2 regions of the Rhodococcus sp. SJ-3 genome follow, and region 2 is predicted to be linked to the other one. Evidence: riboswitches for the same ligand, from Rfam matches in the RefSeq annotation. Region 2 holds a riboswitch; the other holds the start of a gene.

Region 1 (7,306 bases), 2.6 Mb from region 2:
CTGAGAGCATATGGAATCGAAGCGATGGTACGGAAGTAGAACGAGACATGCATTCCGAGTGTCGCGAGGTTGTCGCCGACACGCCCCACCGCCCGTGTCGCACCCGCGATCGGTTCACGTGTTGCAAGTGTCATGCGAACTCACCGACAGCTGGAACGATGACCGTGTACAGGGCAGACAGCGCGGTGTTGACGATGAACACGAGTGCGAACGCGATCACGACCGCCTCGTTCACCGCGTCAGCGACGCCGCGCGGGCCGCCTTTCGTGTGCAGTCCCTTGAACGTCGCCACGAGGGCGGAGAGCAAACCGAAGACCGCTGATTTCACCAGTGCCATAACGAAATCAGCTGGTCGTCCGTATTCCGAGAATGTCGCCATGAATGTTCCGGCGGGTAGGTGCTGCACATAGATGTGATACAGCCAGCATGCGGCGACACCACCGAGAGTGACCATCGAACACAGCGCGAGAGACACTACGACGGCACCGACGAGTCGCGGCGCCACAAGACGTTCGAGGACGTCGAGTCCCATTACTTCCATCGCGTCGATCTCTTCGCGGATCTTGCGTGACCCGAGATCTGTGCAGATCGCCGATCCGGCGACACCCGCAAGCATGAGTGCACACACGAGCGCCGATGCCTGGCCGACGATGATGAAAGCGACGACCGCGCCCGAGTAACCACCGGCCCCGATCCGTCCGGCGAGTTCGCCGACCGACACGGCGATGAATACGCCGACCGGAATCATCAGCAGCAGAGACGGTCCGGTGCACACCCGTCCGATGAACAGGGTCTGCGTGACGGTTTCGTGCAGCGACAGTCGTCGTCGGATGATGGCAACCATCAGGACGACCAGCGACTGCACGGCGAACCCGATCAGGAAACCACCCTCGGTCGCGACGTCGCGAACCGGACCGCGCGATGCCGGCAGCTCGTAGGTCATCTACTGAATCCCTTCATTTCGCACCCCACAACCGTTCTCCGCACACGCGGATCACCCCCATCCGGTAACCGAGCACATCGGCAACACCACCGGAAACAGTCTTCGATTTGCAGTGAAGTGTGGCACACAAGTCTCCGACCGACAAGGTTCAAGTGAACACTCATTCTAGGTTATAGAGCGCGCCTTCCACGCCCTGCGTCTCGGCATGCCCCGGTGGGGACGGCCGACGAAACATGCTTGGTGCCAGTCTGTTCTACTATTGCCCGCCGCCCATCACTCGCACATGCCACAACGATCGCGAGAGGCGATCGGATGCCACAGGAGAACAGTCGTACAGAACACGAGCCGCCATACCCTTCAGCGTGCGGCGAGTTCGCCGTTCACGTCATGCACACGTCGGAGAACGTCAGAACAGGCCAGCACACGATCGAGCCCAGGAACGAGATCACCAGATCGACACCTTCCATGTCCGCAAGGTGCGAGGTGTGGGTGAGAGTCCAGATCACTCCGATCAATCCGTACGGAATGGCGATCAGAACGACCAGACCGATGAATTCGGCCACGGACATCTCGTAGGACAGAACCCTGCGTGCAGTGTCGAACACCGGACGGGCCTCCAGCAATCAGTAGGGACAACGGATCCGGATCGCGGAAAGCACCTCGACGCAGGGTGCTCGCCGGGGACGGTATCACCGCCGCATTCGAAACGATAGAGTTTTGTGAACGGTCATTCCGAAGAGCTATCCATCGGACACGAGAACCACAACCCCGCCCTGAACTAGGATTATGCTGCCCGTCTCGCGTTTCTGCACACATATGACAGCAAACAACGGTTCACATGTGCATGATGGTTCGCCGCTGCAAGCAGCGTATGCTCGCCCGAAGAGAGATGCCCGCCGCATCGCAGCCAGGGCAGCCCGAGCAACAGAAGTAGGTGCGCGTGGTCGGCAAGACTCCCTCCCCTCAGGCCGAGCGCAGATCGCGGCCGAAGAACCGGCGAGACCAGATCGCCACTGCGGCCGCGATCGCCTTCAGCGAACGTGGCTACCACGGCGTGAGTGTCGAAGACATCGCCGACGAGGTCGGAATCACCAAATCCGCTCTGTACCGCCACTTTCCGGGGAAGTACGCACTCTTCCTCAACTCTGCTCTCATACTCCTGGACGCCCTGGAGTCCGCTCTCGAGAGCTCACCGACGGGCCACGCCGAATCGGCTACGGACGAGCTCCGCGCGCATCTCTGCGCCATCATCGGCACCACGATCGCCAACCGGCGCACCGCAGGTATCTACCGCTGGGAACGCCGGTACCTACGACCGGAGGATCGCTCTCCCATCCGTCGGCGCGCATGGGAGGTCAACCGCAGGATCGGGGAATGTGTGAGCCTCATCCGCCCGGATATTTCCAGCACGGACACGTTCGTGCTCGTTGCCGCGATGCTCAGCGCAATCGGCAGTATCACTGCGCACAGCCTCACCCTGGCTCCGCGCCGCATCGAGCACATCCTCGTCGATGCATGTGTGGCACTGTCCCGGTCGGATCTCTCTTCGGAAGAACCCATTTCGTCGATACCCACCGCTGCGCGCCACCCGTCGTCGGTGAACAACATGCGCGAGGATCTTCTGCAATCGGCGATCGAACTCTTCCATCGGGAGGGGTACGCGGAAATCGGAGTGGAGGAGATCGCCTCGACCGTAGGCCTGCCCGCGTCGGGCGTCTACCGATACTTCCCATCGAAGGCCGATATCCTCGCAGCCGCTTTCTACCGTGCGATCGACCGGCTCGAGACCTCGATCGAGTCGGCACTTCAGCGGACCTCGAGCCCACGAGACGGCCTCGAAGCACTTGCCACGGTGTATATCGAGCTCTGCATCTCGCAGCGGGAGTTGATGTCCGTGTACTTTGCGGAGCTGATCAATGTGCCTCCCGGACCGCGGGCAGATCTACGTATGCGCCAGCGACTCGACGTCGAACAATGGGCCACCCTCCTCAACGAGGTACGCCCCGAACTCTCGAGCGTCGAATCACGCTTCCTTCTGTACGCAGCGCTCAACCTCGTTCCCGATCTGGGTGTGTTCCTCGGTCCCAACGCCGTGCGGCAACAGGCGCCGCGGATCCATGCGGTGATGATGTCGGTACTGCTCGGCTCCACGCCCGAACAGCCTGCATCCTCCGAACACAATCCGCGTATGCCGAAGTCGAGTGCCGCCGGGTCACTGTCTGCGCACACGCCGTCCAGGTAGCGATCGCCTGCCGTGTCCGGCCACTCCGGCAACTCCGCGCGCGAACAGAAGAGGCAGGCCCCAGGCGTCGACCGAGTGTGCGTGCCTTCTTCGCGCGCGGATATCGGAAGGAAGGCATGCTGGGAGACGCACCCGATCCCCGGACACAAGGAGCACTCGACATGGCACGCATCGCACTCTTCGGCGGACACGGCAAGGTCGCGCTGCACCTCGAGCGGTTACTCGCCGACTCCGGCCACGAGACCAGTGCGTTCATTCGCAACCCCGACCACGCCGACGACGTACGCGCCGCAGGAGGCACGCCGGTGGTGGCCGACGTCGAGCAACTCGACATCGCGGCGCTGTCCGACCTGCTGCAGGGCCACGATGCGGTGGTGTGGTCGGCGGGTGCGGGCGGCGGCAACCCCGCCCGCACGTACGCCGTGGACCGTGATGCCGCGATCGCATCGATGACAGCCGCGCAGGAGGCAGGCGTGCGGCGGTACGTGATGGTGTCGTACTTCGGGGCGAGACCCGACCACGGTGTGCCCGAGGACAACAGTTTCCATCCGTACGCAGAGGCGAAGGCCGCCGCCGATACACACCTGCGCGGCACCGATCTCGAGTGGACCATTCTCGGGCCGAGCGCCCTCACCCTGGATCCCCCGACCGGACGGATCGAGATCGAGGGTCAGGGTGCGAGAGACAAGGGGCAGGTCTCGCGCGCCGATGTCGCCGCCGTGATCGCTGCAGTGCTCGAGCGTCCCGAGACCGCCGGTCGCATGATCGAGTTCAACAACGGCGACACACCGATCGCGGAGGCGCTCGACGCACTCCGCTGACGGTCGTCACCGGTAGATCGACGCCGTGGACCCCGGATCTCGCACAGCGGGTCCGGACCCACGGCCATTGTTACGCCTGTGTTACGTTCTCCACGAGTCAGACGCAGCCCTGATGCAGTACGTGCATCAGAAATGCAAGGGAATCCGGTGCAACTCCGGAACTGTCGCGCAGCGGTGAAGGCGACCGACAGGGCACGTGCCACTGGACCGGAATCGGTCCGGGAAGGCGCCCTGTCGGAACGACCCTGAGTCCGAAGACCTGCTGGCTCACCGAATCACACACGTGGGCCTCGCGATTGGGCCCCTGATACGAGAGAACGATCGATGCGCGCCCAGACCGATGGCACCGCCCTCCCCATTCGTGTTCACGCCTCCGCACGAAGCGACCTACCGACCCCACGACAGGTCACGGAGTCCGCACCGTCGGGGTGCTGAGTTGCTCGAGGTCGCGAAGTCACCTCAGCGCACCACGCCACCGCAGCACACACGAATTCCGGCGATCCCGCTCCTGGTCGTCCTCGCCCTCGCGATCGTCCTCAGCGGATTCATGTCGCTGACCTTCGGGTCCGAGCCGGTGCCGCTGTCCGCCACATGGGACGTGGTGCGAGCACATTTCACCGGTGGGGTCGGCCCCGACCCGGTGTACGACACGATCATCTGGGAACTTCGTGCTCCCCGCATCCTGATGGCGCTCATCGTCGGTGCAGGCCTGGCCATGGCCGGGGCCGCAATGCAGACCCTGGTGCGAAATCCGCTGGCCGATCCCTATCTTCTGGGTATCTCCGCCGGTGCCGGCGTCGGGGCCACTCTCGTCATCATGTTCGGTGTCCTGACCACTATCGGTGTGTGGGCATTGTCGTTGGGCGCCCTGATCGGCGCCATGGTCGCCGGAGCCGCGGTCTTCGGCATCTCCATTGCACAGGGGGGCCTGACCCCACTCCGTCTCATTCTCACCGGCGTGGTCATGGCCTCGGCGTTCTCGTCCGTCTCCAGCTTCCTGGTCTTCCTCAGTGATGACCGCGATGCCGTTCGGTCGGTCCTGCACTGGACCCTCGGAAGCGTGGCGGGTGCGATGTGGGTGCAGATTCTCCCTGCCCTGCTCGTCGTGGTTGCGTCTGCCGCGATCCTGTTCGCACTCCATTCATGGCTCGACGCGCTGGCAAGCGGACCGGACGTGGCCAGAGCACTCGGTGTGCCGGTGCGGGGGCTCCGACTGGGACTCTTCGCTTTGTCGTCGATTCTTGTCGGCGTGCTGGTCTCGGTGTCCGGAGGAATCGGATTCGTCGGCCTGATCATGCCGCACCTCGCCAGGATCGTGGTGGGCGCACGCCATCGGGTGGTGCTTCCTGTGGCCGCACTCGGTGGCGCACTGTTCCTGCTCTGGATCGACATCGCTGCTCGGGTCCTGCTCAGTCCGGAGGAACTCCCCCTGGGTGTGATGACCGGTCTCGTGGGGGCACCGGTGTTCCTCTTCCTGCTGGGGCGCCGCCACTACAGTTTTTCGGACGGTGACTGATGCATATTCGGATGCGCAATGTTCGCTGCCGGATCGCCGGATCGGACATTCTGTCCGGCATCGATCTCGACTTCCCCGCCGGCTCCATGGTGGCGCTGGTGGGAATCAACGGGAGCGGTAAATCGACATTGCTTCGAACCCTCGCAGGCCTGCGCGCCCCCGCGGAGGGAACCGTCACCCTCGACGGCCGAGATCTCTATTCGCTTCCGCCACGTGCTCGGGCACGAGCGATTGCCTATGTCGGTCAGGAGGAAACACCCCCTCAGGACCTCTTGCTCGGTGAGATGGTCGCCATGGGCCGCATCCCCCATCGGCCACCCTGGTCCCTGGGAGAAGAATCCGATCGGGAGGTCACACTGCGCGCACTGACCACCGTCGAATTGGCACACGCAGTCGATCGCCGGTGCGATCAACTCTCGGGCGGTGAACGGCGCCGCGCCATGCTGGCTCGTGGATTGGCTCAGGAATCGTCCCTGCTGATCCTGGACGAACCGACCAACCATCTCGATATCCGCCATCAGATACACCTCCTCGACACACTGCGCGGCCTCGGCTGCACGGTGGTGGCCGCAATGCACGACCTCGCGCTCGCGGCGGCGTACTTCGATCGGGTCGCCGTCCTCCACGACGGCGCTCTCGCGACCTACGGCGACGCATCCGAGGCCTTGTCCCCAGCAACGATCACTCGTGCCTTCGGCGTTCCTGCAACACAACTCACCGATCCTGCGACCGGACGGCAGCACCTGGTGCTCGGTACCGACTCGCCCCGGATCCGATCACACACGGAGAACCATGCCTGAGTACGTCCCATCCCGTTCGAAGACCCTGCCTCGTTCGAGGACTCCGGTCTCGCTGGCCGTCGGCCTCCTCACCGCAGCCATGACGCTGGCCGGCTGCAGCAGCGCAGACGAACAGCAGGAGGTTGCGTCGGACGGTCACGTCACCGTCGAGAACTGCGGAGAGCAGATCACCTTCCCCTCGCCGGCACAGGCGATCTACGCCAACGACAGTCAGATCCTCCTGAATCTGCTTGCCCTCGAGGCCGACGACCGGATCACCGCGATCAGCGGTATCCGTAACACACGGCTCGACCAACTTCGCGGTATGTACGGCACAGCGCGTATCGACGCCTTGCCGGTCGTCTCGGAAGAATCCTTCAACCTCGAAACCATCCAGGCCCAGAAACCGGACGTGGTGATGGCCGGCCACGGATGGGGTTTCAGCGTGGAGAAGAACATCACGCCCGAACGCCTGAACGACGATTTCGGCATTCCCGCGTACACCGTCACCCCGACCTGCCTGCCCGGTTCGCTCGACGCGCTGTCGCCGTGGGACGAGGCGTACGCCGATCTGTCGAACATCGGGAGCATCGTCGGCCACGACGATATCGCCGCCGTGAAGATCGACGAGTTGCAGCAGCGCCGCGAGGAGATGGAGTCGGCGCCACGAGCGGACGGTGCTCCGACCGTCATGTACGTCACCTCGGTATCGAACGAAGGGGTGTCGAGCGCCGGTAATCCGCACCTCTTCACCTCGATCATCGACGTGACGGGTGCTCGTAATGCGTTCGACCACGTCGACGAGAAGAGTCCGAAGGTGTCCTGGGAGTCCGTGACTGCCGCGGACCCGGACTTCATCGTTCTCACTGACACCGGCGACGGTAGCGGAGCTTTCGAAGCGAAACTGGCTCTGCTCACCGAGAATCCCGCAACCCGTTCGTTGGACGCGGTGACACAGGGACGCATTCTGAATCTGCCGACCGACATGGGTCGCAGCGGTGCACT
Region 2 (7,306 bases):
CGACACGGTGCGCACCCGCTCGCTCAGCGAGGAAACCGCGCGCGTGTTCCGCGCGCGTGTCGTCAACCCGCGCTGGATTTCCGCGATGCGCAGGCACGGCTACAAGGGCGCGTTCGAACTCGCTGCGACCGTCGACTACCTGTTCGGTTACGACGCCACCGCCGGAGTTGTCGAGGACTGGATGTACGAGTCGCTGGCGCAGAACTATGCGCTCGACCCGGAGAACCAGCAGTTTCTGCGCGAGGCCAACCCGTGGGCACTGCGCGGTATCGTCGAACGACTCACCGAGGCGGCCGATCGTGGACTGTGGGCAGAGCCGGATCCGGAAACCCTGAATGCACTGCAGCAGGCGTACCTCGACGTCGAGGGTGATCTCGAGGACCGAGGATGAGGTTGCGACTGATCGGGATCGGGCCGGGGGGTCCGGACGATCTCACAGTCGCGGCCGTCAAGGCACTCGAGAGCGTCGACGCGTTCGTCGTCGCCGACAAGCAGCGCGGCGTGGACGATCTCGTGTCGGTGCGCGAACAGATCCTGCGTCGTCACACCACCGGGCGATACCGCACGATCGTGGTGCCCGACCCCCCGCGCGACCGGGCACCGGAGCAGTACGGGACGGAGGTACGCGACTGGCATGCGGCCCGTGCCGAGGCGTACGAGGCGGTGCTGCGCACAGAGATCCGTGACGAGGAGACGGTCGGATTTCTGGTGTGGGGCGATCCGAGTCTGTACGACAGCACCATTCGTGTCGTAGAGCGGATCCGTGATCGCGGTGTGCTCGACATCGACTACGACGTCGTGCCAGGTGTGAGCAGTATTCAACTGCTCGCTGCCCGGCATCGTCTGGTGTTCAACAGAATCGGTGGCCCGGTCACGATCACCACCGGTCGGCGCCTCGGTGAGGAGGTCGCATCGGGAGCGGACAATCTCATCGTCATGCTCGACGGTCAGCTTGCCTGCCGGGAACTCGACGGCGATTGGGACATCTGGTGGGGCGCGAACCTCGGAACGGAAGACGAGGAACTCGTCGCGGGACGTCTGCATGAGGTGCTCGACGCCATCGACGTGGCCCGGACGCGGTCCAGGTCCGCGCGAGGCTGGGTGATGGACACCTATCTGCTGCGCCGCGCTGGTTGAGCCGCGCAGAAACGATCGGGGTCAGTGCGAGCGAATCAGAGTCGGTCGTGGGCGTGGATCGGTGGGCGACTTGCTGAGCGCGATCGGTAACCACTGCGAAGTCAGCGCGACCATCGACACCCACGCGATCACCATCCCGATCCCAGGAGCGTGCGGGCCGTCGATGATCATTCCCGTCTGCGACCAGTAGCCGAAGAGGCCGAAGAACGAGCCGAGACCGCAGCCGAGCGTCGCTGCAACCGCGAACCTCCAGCTGCGCCGGGCCAGTGCTATCGACGACACGAGCACCCCGAACACCGCCGCGAGCGTCACGAAGATCCGCAGCGGCATGGAGACGGGGGCGCCCCCACCGAACCAGTCGGCGAGCGCCATCCACGACCACTGCGTCGACGTCAACGGCAGCAGTAGCCCGATGGCCAACAGGGTCATGAACCCGGCGAGCACCCAGCGCCGCTTCCCGGCATCGAACTCCCCGGCGATCCGCTTCTCGATCCGCGCGAAGTCGCTCCGGTACGCCGACAGGTTTTCACTCACGGGCACGCCTCCTCGTTCGACCACACGAGAGGCCATTATGGACGTCCGCGCACGATCCGGTACAAGGTGTCGACTACCAGGGTAAACCCAGAATCGGTAGAGGCGTCAGTCTTCGTCGGTATCCGTCGCGGGACCCGACGGGGTCGCGCCGCCTTCGTCGGTCCAGTCGGAGGACCGGTCTTCCGTCGACTGCGCGGGGTCGGACACCACATCGGGAGCAGCACCGTTCTCCTTGCGTGTCGCTCCGTCCGTCTTCGGATCCTTCTCTGCGTTCATCTCTCGTCCTTTCGTCGGGGGGTGTCGCGTTTCTGCATCCCCAGACAGCGTCATACCCAGACAGCGTCGCGACGAACCGCGTGTGCCGCCTCGGCGGACCGGGTATGCCGAGAGTCACCCCGACGTCCGGAGGACCCGATGCCAGACCAGCACCGCATGCAGAATCCGAAAGAGCAATTCGCGACGCCACCACTTGCGGACCAGGGGGAGATCCCGTATCCGGGTCGCACCTCCGAGATGGTGTCGGCACCCGATCACGGAGAGCGGACGTATCGGGGAAGCGGCCGTCTCGAAGGCAGGCGTGCCCTCGTCACCGGTGCCGACTCGGGTATCGGGCGGGCCGTCGCGGTCGCGTTCGCACGCGAAGGCGCCGATATCGTCTTGAGTTACCTCGAAGAAGACGACGATGCGCGGCAGACGGCCACGCTGATCGAGGATGCGGGGCGCCGGGCGGTGCTCGCCCCCGGCGATATTCGTTCCGAAGATCTGTGCCGTGGGCTGGTGGACACCGCTGTTCTGGAATTGGGCGGACTCGATATCCTCGTCAACAATGCCGCCTACCAGCATATGGAGCCGGGCGGCATCGCCGACATGACGACCGAGCAGTTCGATCGCGTGATGAAGACCAACCTGTATGCGCTGTTCTGGCTCTGCAAGTACGCAGTCGCCGAAATGCCTCCGGGGTCGACGATCGTGAATTCCACGTCGATCCAGGCCACGAACCCGTCACCCGGTCTCCTCGACTACGCAACCAGCAAAGCGGGCATCGTGAACTTCACCAGGGGGCTGGCAGCGGACGTCGCGTCCAAGGGAATCCGCGTCAATGCGGTAGCCCCAGGTCCGATCTGGACTCCGCTGATCCCGGCGACGATGACCCGGGATGCCTATGAACACTTCGGTGCCGATGTCCCCCTCGGCCGGCCGGGGCAACCGGCCGAACTTGCCCCCGCCTATGTCTTTCTCGCATCACAGGAATCGAGTTATGTCACGGGCGAGGTCGTTGCGGTGACCGGTGGTGTGCCATTCGCCTGACCTCGGACGAGGTCTTGTACTGTGTGACTCGGCGTAGGGAACACCGGTGCGAATCCGGGGCTGTCCCGCAACTGTCACCGAGGAGCGATCCCCCAATTCACGGTCACGGCCCGTATGGGCTGGAAGGCCGGGGGAAAGCGTCGATCCGGGAGCCAGGACACCTGCGTCGGCCGAGGCATTACCACGAGGATGGACATGAGTATTTCGATTTTCGCCGCCCGTACGGGGCGGCACACGGTGCTGCGCACAGGCGTCGCGCTCGTCGCGGTTGCACTGACCGTCGCCGGCTGTTCGTCGAGTGATGCGGACTCCGATGCCGCCGACCGGCAGGAGAGCAGCGCCGCGGCGGGCTCGACGAACTACCCGCTGACCATCGAGAACTGTGGCCACGAGGTCACGGTCGACGCCGCGCCGCAGCGTGCCGTATCGCTCAACCAGGGGTCGACCGAGATCCTGTTGTCGCTCGGCCTGGCCGAGCGCATGGTCGGCACCGCGACGTGGACCGATCCGGTGCGCGAGAACCTCGCGGCCGAGAACGAGCTGGTCCCGCGCCTGGCCGACAACAATCCGTCGTTCGAGGTCGTGCTCGATACCGAACCCGACTTCGTGTCGGCATCGTTCGGCGGCACCCTCGGCGAAGGCGGCGTCGCGACGGCGGAGCAGTTCGAGCAGCTCGGGGTACCGTCCTACCTCTCGCCCACCGACTGCGACGGCAAGGACGACAACAGCGTCAACTCCGACGGCAACCGCACCGAGCCACTGACGATGGACGCGGTGTACAAGGAGATTCGCGAACTCGCCGCGATCTTCGACGTGACCGAGCGCGGTGAAGAGTTCGTCGCCGAACTCCAGCAGCGGTACGAGACGGCCGCGGGTGAGATCGACGCCTCCGGGGTGTCTCTCGCGTACTGGTTCGCCGACACGGCCACCCCGTATGTCGCGGGGTGCTGCGGTTCGTCGGGCATCATCACCAACTCCGTCGGCGCGAAGAACGTCTTCGACGACACCACGAACGAGTGGCCGCAGGTGAGCTGGGAGTCGGTCCTCGATCGGGATCCCACGGCCCTCGTACTCGGAGACCTGAGCCGGCGCAGCATTGCGGGTGACGCGCTGGACAGCAAGATCGAATTCCTCGAAACGAATCCGGTGACCCAGCGTCTGACGGCCGTGCAGAACCAGCGGTACATCGTCGTCAACGGTGCCGACATGAACCCGTCGATCCGCACGATCGACGGAATCGAGAAGGTCGCCGCCGCACTGCGCGAGTGGAATCTCGCGGGCTGATGGTGTCGGCGACGAAGGATCGGTCGCCTACCGAGCGCGGCCCTGTCGCAGCAGTCGTCGTTGCGATCGGACTGGTGGTACTGGCGCTTTCGATCGCTGTGACGGTCACGATCGGCCCGGCCGAACTGTCCGTGCCGGACGTCTACGCCGTCATCTTCGACCGGTTGGGGCTCGCTGACAGTTCGGTCAGCGCGATCCGTGAGGGGATCGTCTGGGAGCTGAGGCTGCCGCGGACCCTGCTGGCCGCGGTGTGCGGCGCCGGTCTCGCGGTGTGCGGCGTGATCATGCAGTCGCTCCTGCGCAACCCGCTGGCCGATCCGTTCGTTCTGGGGATCTCGTCGGGTGCCTCGACGGGCGCCGTGATGATTGCGGTGCTGGGTATCGGGGGCGGCGCCGTGTCGCTGTCGGGTGGCGCATTCCTGGGTGCGCTCGCGTCGTTCGCGCTCGTGTTGTTGCTCGCCACCGGCGCAGGTGGCGGCACCTCGCGTGTGGTGCTCGCAGGAGTTGCGGGAACCCAGCTGTTCTCGGCATTGACGTCGTTCATCGTGATCTCGTCCGCCGATGCGGAACGCACCCGCGGTGTGCTGTTCTGGCTCCTGGGATCGCTGTCGGGCGCCACGTGGAGCGATGTGGCGCTCTGCGGCACGGTGTGCGCGCTCGGTATCGTCGTGTGTCTGATCAAAGCATCCTCCCTGGACGCATTCACATTCGGTTCGTCGACCGCCGCGACACTCGGCATCTCGGTGGGCCGTACCCGTCTGATGTTCCTGCTGGTGACCGCTCTGATCACTGCCGTGCTGGTCAGTGCCGCGGGTGCGATCGGGTTCGTCGGTCTCGTCCTTCCGCACGCAGCACGATTCCTGGTGGGCCCCCGGCACAGTCATCTCGTGCCCGTCACCGCGGTGGTGGGCGCGGTGTTCATGGTGTGGGTGGACGCGGTGGCCCGCACTGTGTTTGCGCCACAGGAGGTTCCGGTGGGTGTAGTGACCGCTCTGATCGGCGTCCCGGCATTCGCGCTGATCCTGTTCCGTACGAGGAGTACGCCGTGACACTCTCTGCGCAGTCGCTGCGGTGGAGCCGCGGCGGAAACCTCGTCATCGACGACGTGACGATCGACCCGGTGCCGGGGGAGACTATCGGGCTGCTCGGACCGAACGGATCGGGAAAATCGTCGCTGCTGCGCCTGCTTGCCGGCATCGATCGTCCCGACGACGGGACGGTGACTCTCGACGGAACCGATATCGGGAGCCTAGGCCGGCGAGGTCTGGCGCGCAGGGTTGCGATGGTCGGGCAGCATGCACACACCGAGGTCGACATTCGGGTGCGAGATGTGGTGCGGCTCGGCCGCATTCCGCACACCGACGCATTCGGGCGCGACGAGCGCGGACGCGCCGCTATCGACCGGGCGCTCGACGTGACGGGGATGGTCGAGTTCGCCGACCGGTTGTGGCGCTCGATGTCCGGTGGTGAACGTCAGCGAGCACAGATCGCCCGGGCCCTCGCGCAGGAACCCGAAGAACTGTTGCTGGACGAACCGACGAACCACCTCGATATTCAGCATCAGCTCGACATTCTCGAACGGGTCGCGGCTCTTCCGGTGACCAGTTACGTGGCGTTGCACGATCTCAATCTCGCGGCGATGTTCTGCGATCGGGTGGTGGTGCTGTCGCGGGGAAGGATCGTCGCGCACGGCACGCCGGTCGAGGCGCTCACCGCTGACCTGGTCGAGCAGGTGTACGGCGTTCATGCAACGGTCGAGGTCGATGACGGAGTTCCCGTGATCCGTTACCACAGGTTGCGCAGCCCGGCTGCCCGTGCGTGATTCTGTTAGTTCCGGATACCGAAATCACGCACGGGTCAGGGACTTACGTTCCCGTTCCGAGGTCCCACCCCAGATCCCGAACTGTTCGCCGCTGTCGACCGCGTACTGAAGACACTTGTCGGCGACAGAGCAACCGGCGCAGATCCGCTTGGCGTGGTTCTCGCGGCGGAGTCGCTCGGCGGGCGATTCCGAGTCGGGCCCGAAGAAGGCCGAGGGACCGAAGAACCGGCAATCGGCCTGCGCCCACCAGTCCACATCCTGATCGAGGTGTCGCTCGTGCATCTCACCGGCTCTCGGTGGCGGAGTAGGGCACGAGGCCCGCGTTGTTCTCGTCGATCCGGATGGTGCGGCCCAGATGCGGGAATGCCCGCTGGGTGCACGACGGACGATCGCACACTTTGCAACCCGCGCCGATGGGCACCGTGGTGTCGGGATCGTCGAGACGCAACCCTCGCGAGTAGACGAGTTTGTCGGCGTAGCCGATATCGCAGCCCAGACCGACCGCGAAATCCCTTTTGGCGGCGAGATATCCGGGGGCGCCCTCATGGGTGGTGCGGGCGATCCACAGGTAGGTACGGCCATCGGGCATCTGCGACACCTGCGTCAGGATGCGCCCCGGCGACGTGAACGCATCGTGCACAATCCACAGCGGGCAGCTGCCGCCCACACGGGAGAAATGGAAAGCGGTGGCGGACTGGCGCTTCGAGATGTTTCCGGCACGGTCGGTGCGGACGAAGAAGAACGGCACCCCACGCTGCCCGGGCCGCTGCAGAGTCGACAACCGGTGACACACCGTTTCGAAACCCACCTCGAACTTCGCGCCGAGAAGGTCGATGTCGTAGCGCATCGCCTCGGCGGAGCGCAGGAACTGGGTGTACGGCAGGATCAGTGCCCCGGCGAAGTAGTTGGCCAGGCCTACACGCGCAAGGGCACGTGAGCGTTCGGGCAAGCCCTCGGCATCTGCGACAACTGCGTCGACAGTGCCGGCGTGCGCGATGAACGCGAGTTGCGTGGCCAGCTGGAATGCGCGTTGACCGGGGGTCAGGCGTCGCGCGAGGGTCAGGACCTTCGTGACCGGGTCGTAGGTGCGCTTCGGCCCGATCCGGTCGGGTTCATCGGTGCGGATGACCACTGTGATGCCGTGCTCGTCGTGCAGCAGACCGCTCAACTGCAGATCGAGCCCGCCGACTGTCAGTCCCCGGCTGGTGAACAGTTCCTCGG

Evidence for each region. A riboswitch is a leader RNA that binds a small molecule or an ion and turns the genes downstream of it on or off. The one in region 2 is predicted to bind cobalamin.
Region 1: linked by a shared signal. The riboswitch ahead of ACTDXD_RS19035 (FecCD family ABC transporter permease) and the one ahead of ACTDXD_RS04030 (ABC transporter substrate-binding protein) in region 2 are both predicted to bind cobalamin.

What each region holds. Positions count from the first base shown of each region.
Region 1 covers NZ_CM123306.1:4,077,557-4,084,862, reverse strand. The annotation lists gene ACTDXD_RS19060 (ABC transporter permease) at 1-134, opposite strand, end outside; gene ACTDXD_RS19055 (MlaE family ABC transporter permease) at 131-943, opposite strand; gene ACTDXD_RS19050 (hypothetical protein) at 1,324-1,512, opposite strand; gene ACTDXD_RS19045 (TetR/AcrR family transcriptional regulator) at 1,884-3,185, shown strand; gene ACTDXD_RS19040 (SDR family oxidoreductase) at 3,347-4,006, shown strand; cobalamin riboswitch at 4,105-4,287, shown strand; gene ACTDXD_RS19035 (FecCD family ABC transporter permease) at 4,443-5,522, shown strand; gene ACTDXD_RS19030 (ABC transporter ATP-binding protein) at 5,534-6,322, shown strand; gene ACTDXD_RS19025 (ABC transporter substrate-binding protein) at 6,315-7,306, shown strand, end outside.
Region 2 covers NZ_CM123306.1:880,704-888,009, reverse strand. The annotation lists gene cobN (cobaltochelatase subunit CobN) at 1-391, shown strand, start outside; gene cobF (precorrin-6A synthase (deacetylating)) at 388-1,137, shown strand; gene ACTDXD_RS04045 (Rv2732c family membrane protein) at 1,159-1,671, opposite strand; gene ACTDXD_RS04040 (hypothetical protein) at 1,777-1,947, opposite strand; gene ACTDXD_RS04035 (SDR family oxidoreductase) at 2,086-2,979, shown strand; cobalamin riboswitch at 2,972-3,162, shown strand; gene ACTDXD_RS04030 (ABC transporter substrate-binding protein) at 3,175-4,263, shown strand; gene ACTDXD_RS04025 (FecCD family ABC transporter permease) at 4,263-5,312, shown strand; gene ACTDXD_RS04020 (ABC transporter ATP-binding protein) at 5,309-6,085, shown strand; gene ACTDXD_RS04015 (WhiB family transcriptional regulator) at 6,110-6,367, opposite strand; gene ACTDXD_RS04010 (short-chain fatty acyl-CoA regulator family protein) at 6,369-7,306, opposite strand, start outside.